DNA from 2 places in the Bradyrhizobium sp. SZCCHNRI20481 genome. Region 1 is predicted to be linked to the other one. Evidence: riboswitches for the same ligand, from Rfam matches in the RefSeq annotation. Region 1 holds a riboswitch; the other holds the start of a gene.

Region 1 (3,209 bases):
GAGCTCAACCAGGTGCTGGTCCGCAACCTGCGCTTTGCCGCAACCGCGCTGAAAGCGCAGGGGATCAAGCTCTTGATCGAGCCGATCAACACGCTCGACATTCCCGGCTTTGTCCTCAACCGCACGGCACAAGCGCTTCAGCTGATCTCGGAGGTCGAGTCCGACAATCTGTTCCTCCAGTACGACATTTACCACATGCAGATCATGGAGGGCGATCTCGCCCGCACCATGCAGAAGCATCTCGCCCGCATCGCGCACATCCAGCTCGCCGACAATCCGGGCCGCCACGAGCCCGGCACCGGCGAGATCAACTATGCGTTCCTGTTCCGGCATCTGGATGCGATCGGCTATCGCGGCTGGATCGGTTGTGAGTACAAGCCGCAGACGACGACGGTGGACGGGCTGGGCTGGCTGACCGATCGCGCGATCGTTCCCGCGAGCTGAGTTTACTACGTGCCATTCAGCCCGGGTTTGCTGCCGAGGAAGATGCCGCCGCTCCTGTCTCTTCACGCGAGGCTTATGGATTGCATCGAGCGCTACAGGATGGCGCAGCTTCAATGTTGTTGCGCGTGAGTTTCACTCACGCCTTAGCAGCCACGACAGATGCCGTGAATTTTTGTGTCAATCTTCTTCTGCTCGTCGACCCACTCAGCAGGCCATTGTCCGCCTGCCCAAGGCAACTGCTTCCTGTTGGCAAAGTTGATGGGTACCGTAAAGGTGAAGCTATCGTCGCTCATCTCTGCGGGCGGCTCCGGAAATGGTTCCGCTCGCTCAATCATACTTAGGGCCGCCGTATCGAGTAACTCGGAGCCGGCGCTTTCCACCAGTTCTCTGGAAATCAGTTTCCCCTGCCGATCAATGACAAACTTGACCTTGGCCGTGCCACTTTGACCGGCCGCCCCTGGCGGAAACGTTCTCTTGCTCACTAATAGTATTACAATCTTCTTTTTCCACGCTTCGCGAGCGCTTGCCTGAGCGCCGACACTTTCCGTTTGCGCATATGAGAAAGACGCCGAAGCCAGTAGCAGTACGAACAGACCGGCCAGCGAAGGAATTCTCGCGTTCATAAGCGGATTCCATCACACGCGAAGATAATTCACAACCAAAAATTGCCGGTATGGCGCAGTTGCGCGAAGCGCCCGTCCCGTACGTCGCCAGCGTCGGCTGAAAAGGTCCGCGTTGGGCCAGGAGCGGCCGCGCGTTGTTCCTCAAACTGGGGCGTGCTTGCCAAGCTCGATCGTGCCAGCTATCGTCAACTCCAACATCAAGAGTTGGGCCGACGCCCAGCGCCAACCTGCTCCCCGAGCAAGGTGGCTTTCTTCCTTCGGAAGAAGATGTGGCCGGTCCGGCAACTAAACGGGACAAGCCACCACGGCGTCATGCGCTCCTCTCTTCGAAGAAGGGGACGAGAATGACTGTCGATAGAATCGAAATTGAGCCGGCCGATGCAAGGTCCCAGGACCTGATTAACCTCGTAACCGCGCTGGACGATTTCTTAAACAAGGTCTGCGGGGTGGAAAGGAATCACGGCTCTCCAATTGATCGGCTAGCGCACGACGACACGCAAATGTTTATCGCGCGGATTGCCGGACAAGCCGTTGGCTGTGCGGGGCTGCAGGTGTTCGCTGATGGTACCGGGGAGGTGAAGCGCATGTATGTCGTCACCGAGGTTCGTGCAACTGGAATAGGCAGCAGGCTCTTGACGCGCGTCGTGGAAGCGGCCCTGACCGCCAAGCTGCCGGTTCTGCGGCTGGAAACCACGGAATTTCTTCCCGATGCCCAGAGGCTCTATCGGGCGAAGGGGTTCGTTCCGTGCCCAGCGTATGGCGCTTACGTTTCCAACCCGATCAATTTGTACTTCGAGAGATGGCTGACGAAATGATGGTCGAGGGCGATGTGCCGACAAGGAATAGATGATCAAGTCTGCTTTTAGATTGCTCAAATCCCCATAGCGCTTGCCGCGCCACCCCGCTCAACATGCGCGGTTTCCTCCCTTGGAGGGTTTCGGACGCCGGCCGCCCGAATATGCCGCGCCGTCAATCATGCGGCCGGCATCCGAAACCCTTCACATAACCGGACATCGCTAAACGACATGATGGCGATCCCGGTCATCTATCCAACGGGTAAAATCGTTTCAAGAACCCGTCGATCTCGCTATCGGCTGCCTGCCAGCGTGCTCCACGTTCGCTTCTCAAGAGACAGAGGCCGAGAAGTTCTAGCGGGCCATCGGCAACAAGCTCAAGCGTCCCTTTCTTCGCGATCCAGTGCTCTTCACCGCCCTTATCGAGGCGGTCGACCGAATATCCGAGTTCAACAAGCGTGAGATACGCTGGGACTTCCGTATTGCCCGCTGCCGCAATAATTTCTTGCGCCATCTCATTTCCCCTACCGCGCGCGGATAGGCGTCCGAGCATCGCCTCGTTCACTGCAACCTTCCTTGCCCGCAGTCCGCGATGATCGCAATGGGTCAAATGCAGCCATTGAGGGCCTTGGTCGCCTGCTTCTGCTTCAGACCTGAAAGCGGGCTGTGCTCCCACCTGTTTGGACGGTTTGGGATGGGCTAGCCGCCGACATCTTTAGTGCGTCTTTTCATCTTCGAGTCTGATCATGATGTGCTGCGCCAAGCCGGAGTTCGAGGAGCCGCTGAGAAAATCTCCGGCCGCATGTCGGGCTGACGAACGGAGGGCCGTCCTGGGAGCGGACAACGGAGGAGGTTGCGAGCGATGATCACTGTGTTCGGAGAGGGCAGAGGCTTCCGTGTCGTCTGGTTGCTCGAAGAGATGGGGCTGCCGTACCGGCTTCGGGACGTGGATCTCCTGGCCGGGGTCGAGAACGACGCCGAGTTCCTGACGATCAATCCCGCCGGATTCATTCCGGCGATCCGCGATGGCGACGTCACGATGGTCGAGTCCGTTGCGATCATGGAATACATCTTGGGGCGGTATGGGCCGACAGCGCTGGCGCCCGCGGCACATGATGTTGCTTTTCCTGCCTATCAGCAGTTTCTCCACCTCGGTGAGGCGGGCCTCGCAGCCTCGCTTTATTTCGTTTCGGGAGCCCGGCACCTTGCGCCTGAAAGCGAGCGCAACAACTGGAGCGCGCGGCAGGCGATGGACGTGTTCACGACCCGATTGAGCCTGGTGACGCGACGGCTGGAGCGCGGGCCATACATGGCCGGCGATGCGTTCACCGCGGCGGACATTTCGGTG
Region 2 (3,209 bases), on a different contig from region 1:
TCTGACCGTGCTCGAGGATGAACGGCACCTCGCGCGAGCGCACCTCGAGCACCGCGCGCGAGCCCTGCCCGCCGGCGCCGGCACAGCCGAAGCCGGGATCGAAGAAGCCGGCATAGTGGACACGGAATTCGCCCACGAGCGGATCGAACGGCACCATCTCGGCGGCGTAGTCCGGCGGCACCTGCACGGCCTCCTTCGAAGCCAGGATGTAGAACTCGCCGGGATCGAGAATGAGGCTGCCGTCGGGGCGCGCCTTGATCGGCTCCCAGAACTCCTCCACAGCATAGCCGGCGCGGCGGTCGACGTCGACGACGCCGGTATGACGCTTGGCGCGATAGCCCACATAGCCGTTGGCATTGCTGCCGGACAGGTCGACGGAAAGAGCGACGCCGCCGACGAGATCCGCATCATCGCGATCCACCAGCCGCTCGGCCTGATGCAGCGCGATCAGTTCGTCCTCCGACAGAACCGCGTCGCGGTAGCGGAAGCGGACCTGGGACAGGCGCGAGCCTTCGCGCAGCAAAACGGGAAACGTCTTCGGGCTGATCTCGGCGTAGAGCGGACCGTGATAGCCGGCTCCGATCATGTCGAATCGTCGCGTGCCGTCGGCGATCACGCGGGTGAACACGTCGAGCCGCCCGGTCGAGCTCTTCGGATTGGCGGCCGCGACGATGTCCTTCGGCAGCGCGAGACTCTCCAAGAGCGGCACGATGTAGACGCAGTTGGTCTCCAGCACTGCGCCGTCGGCGAGCGCGAATTCGTGCAGCTTCAACTCGTCGATACGCTCGGCGACCGTCGCGCCCGGCCCGGGCAGAAAGCTTGCCCGCACGCGATAGGCGATGTCGCCGAGCCGCAGGTCCAGGCTCGCCGGCTGGATCTGGCTTTCGACAAAATCGTATGCGGGGATGATCAGGCCAGCCTCCGCCATCGCCACGATCATGCGATCGGGGAGGATGCCGTGGGCGTCGGGGCTGAGCGAAAACGGCAAGACCTGATCCTTTGCAGGCGCCGGAACGGCGGCTTATCGAGCCTATATAGGGTCTTTTTACCGGTTATCCGATGGCTGGCTTGACGGAAAGGCCGGTTGCGACTATGAGCACGACTTATCCCGTGGTGATTTGAGCCGGCCGGCTTGCAGCCACGTTAAATAAGTCGCTAAACAGGCCGGGGACGATTGTGATCCCGGCCGTGAGGAGTTTTCCCAGGCCGGTTTTTTTGTGCCCATCGCTGGAGGCGGTGGTCACGATGGAGGTCACATGTCGAAGTCCCCCGCGAAGGCCCCGGCGTCGTTCGCCCGCTATCGTCCTGAAACCCGTCTGGTGCATTCCGGCACCTTGCGTTCCGAATTCGGCGAGACCGCCGAGGCGCTCTATCTGACGCAAGGCTTCGTCTACGCCACCGCCGAGGAGTGCGAGGCGCGCTTCAAGGGCGAGGATCCCGGCTTCATCTATTCGCGCTTCTCCAACCCGACCACGGCAATGTTCGAGCGCCGCATGATCGAGCTCGAGGGCGCCGAGGCCTGCCGCTCGGCCGCAACCGGCATGGCCGCAGTCACCACGGCAATCCTCGCTCCCCTCCGTGCCGGCGATCACGTCGTCGCCGCCAAGGCGCTGTTCGGCTCGTGCCGCTACGTCGTCGAAGATCTCTTGCCGCGCTACGGCATCGAATCGACCCTGGTCGATGGGCTCGACCTCGACCAATGGCAGAAGGCGGTCAGGCCGAACACCAAGTCGTTCTTCCTGGAGAGCCCGACCAATCCGACGCTCGACGTGATGGACATTCCCGCGATCGCCGAGATCGCGCACGCCCGTGGCGCGCGGCTGATCGTCGACAACGTGTTCGCGACCCCGATCTGGCAGAGCCCGCTCGCGCTCGGCGCCGACGTCGTGGTGTATTCCGCGACCAAGCACATCGATGGCCAGGGCCGCTGCCTCGGCGGCGTGATCCTGTCGTCGGAGGCGTTCATCGCCGAGCACATCCACAATTTCATGCGCCAGACCGGTCCGTCGATCTCGCCGTTCAACGCCTGGGTCCTGCTCAAGGGCCTGGAGACCTTGGCGGTGCGCGTGCGCGCGCAGACCGAGACGGCGGCGAAGGTGGCCGACTTTCTCGCGGCGCATCCGAAGATCTCGCGGCTGATCTATCCCGGTCGCGAGGACCATCCGCAGGCGGCGACCGTGCGCAAGCAGATGCGCGCCGGCTCGACGCTGGTCGGCTTCGAGGTGAAGGGCGGCAAGGCCGGCGCCTTCCGCACGCTCAACGGCTTGAAGCTCGCGCGCATCTCCAACAATCTCGGCGACGCCAAGACGCTGGTCACGCATCCGGCGACGACGACGCACCAGCGGCTGACGCCGGAGGCGCGCGCCGAGCTCGGCATCAGCGAGGGCTTCATCCGCTTCTCCGCCGGGCTCGAGCATGCCGACGATCTGATCGAGGATCTGGATGCGGCCCTGAGGGCCGCGTAGCGAATGGCCGCATAGAGAATGGCGAATAGGGCGTACCGATTGCATCCTATTCGCTACTCGCTACTCGCTATTCCCTACTCGCCACTCTCACATCGGCCGATAGGTCAGCACGTTGGCCGGCGTGTTGATGCCGAGCTTGACCTGGCCGACCGAGCGGATGATGTCGTCGCCGAGCAGCTGGGCGAAGCAGGCGTAGCCCCAATCGCTCATGTGCAGACCGTCCGAGATCACGAACTCGTTGATCGGGATCGCCTGCCGCTCGTGCCAGTCGCGCATCACCTCGAAGCGGGGGAAGATGCCGGCGTGATGCAGCTCGGCGATACGCCCGAGCAGCTTGTTCATGCGGCTGGCGTTCTCCGAGCGCTCGTTGACGCGCGGCGAATATTGCAGGTCGACCAGCACGACATCGGAGGCCGCCGCCTGGATCTTGGCGACGCCGTCATCGACCAGCTTGGCGGTCTCGGCGGGATCGAGATCGCGCAGCACCGCATTGGTGCCGACCTGCCAGATCACGAGATCCGGATGCCGGTCGATCACCGACGTCTCCAGCCGCTTCATCATCTCCGGCGCATCCTCGCCGCCGACGCCGGCATTGATGACGCTGATGTCGACCATCGGATATTGCCGGCGCAGCTGCGCGGCGAGCCGATTCGGATAGGTGTAGTCCGGCGCGCTCGCGCCATAGCCCTGCGTCGACGACGAGCCGAAGGCGACGATGACGACCGGCAGGCCGGAGGCGAGCTT

What was found. Region 1 has a riboswitch for S-adenosylmethionine ahead of QX132_RS20280 (GNAT family N-acetyltransferase). Riboswitches for the same ligand answer to the same signal wherever they lie in the genome.
Region 2: linked by a shared signal. The riboswitch ahead of QX132_RS09210 (O-succinylhomoserine sulfhydrylase) and the one ahead of QX132_RS20280 (GNAT family N-acetyltransferase) in region 1 are both predicted to bind S-adenosylmethionine.

Annotation. Positions count from the first base shown of each region.
Region 1 covers NZ_JAUEUE010000012.1:62,790-65,998, reverse strand. The annotation lists gene hyi (hydroxypyruvate isomerase) at 1-444, shown strand, start outside; gene QX132_RS20285 (energy transducer TonB) at 588-1,067, opposite strand; SAM-I-IV-variant riboswitch at 1,257-1,366, shown strand; gene QX132_RS20280 (GNAT family N-acetyltransferase) at 1,412-1,882, shown strand; gene QX132_RS20275 (hypothetical protein) at 2,109-2,426, opposite strand; gene QX132_RS20270 (glutathione S-transferase family protein) at 2,724-3,209, shown strand, end outside.
Region 2 covers NZ_JAUEUE010000005.1:62,492-65,700, reverse strand. The annotation lists gene QX132_RS09215 (2'-deoxycytidine 5'-triphosphate deaminase) at 1-988, opposite strand, end outside; SAM riboswitch at 1,101-1,180, shown strand; gene QX132_RS09210 (O-succinylhomoserine sulfhydrylase) at 1,257-2,465, shown strand; gene QX132_RS09205 (SGNH/GDSL hydrolase family protein) at 2,553-3,209, opposite strand, start outside.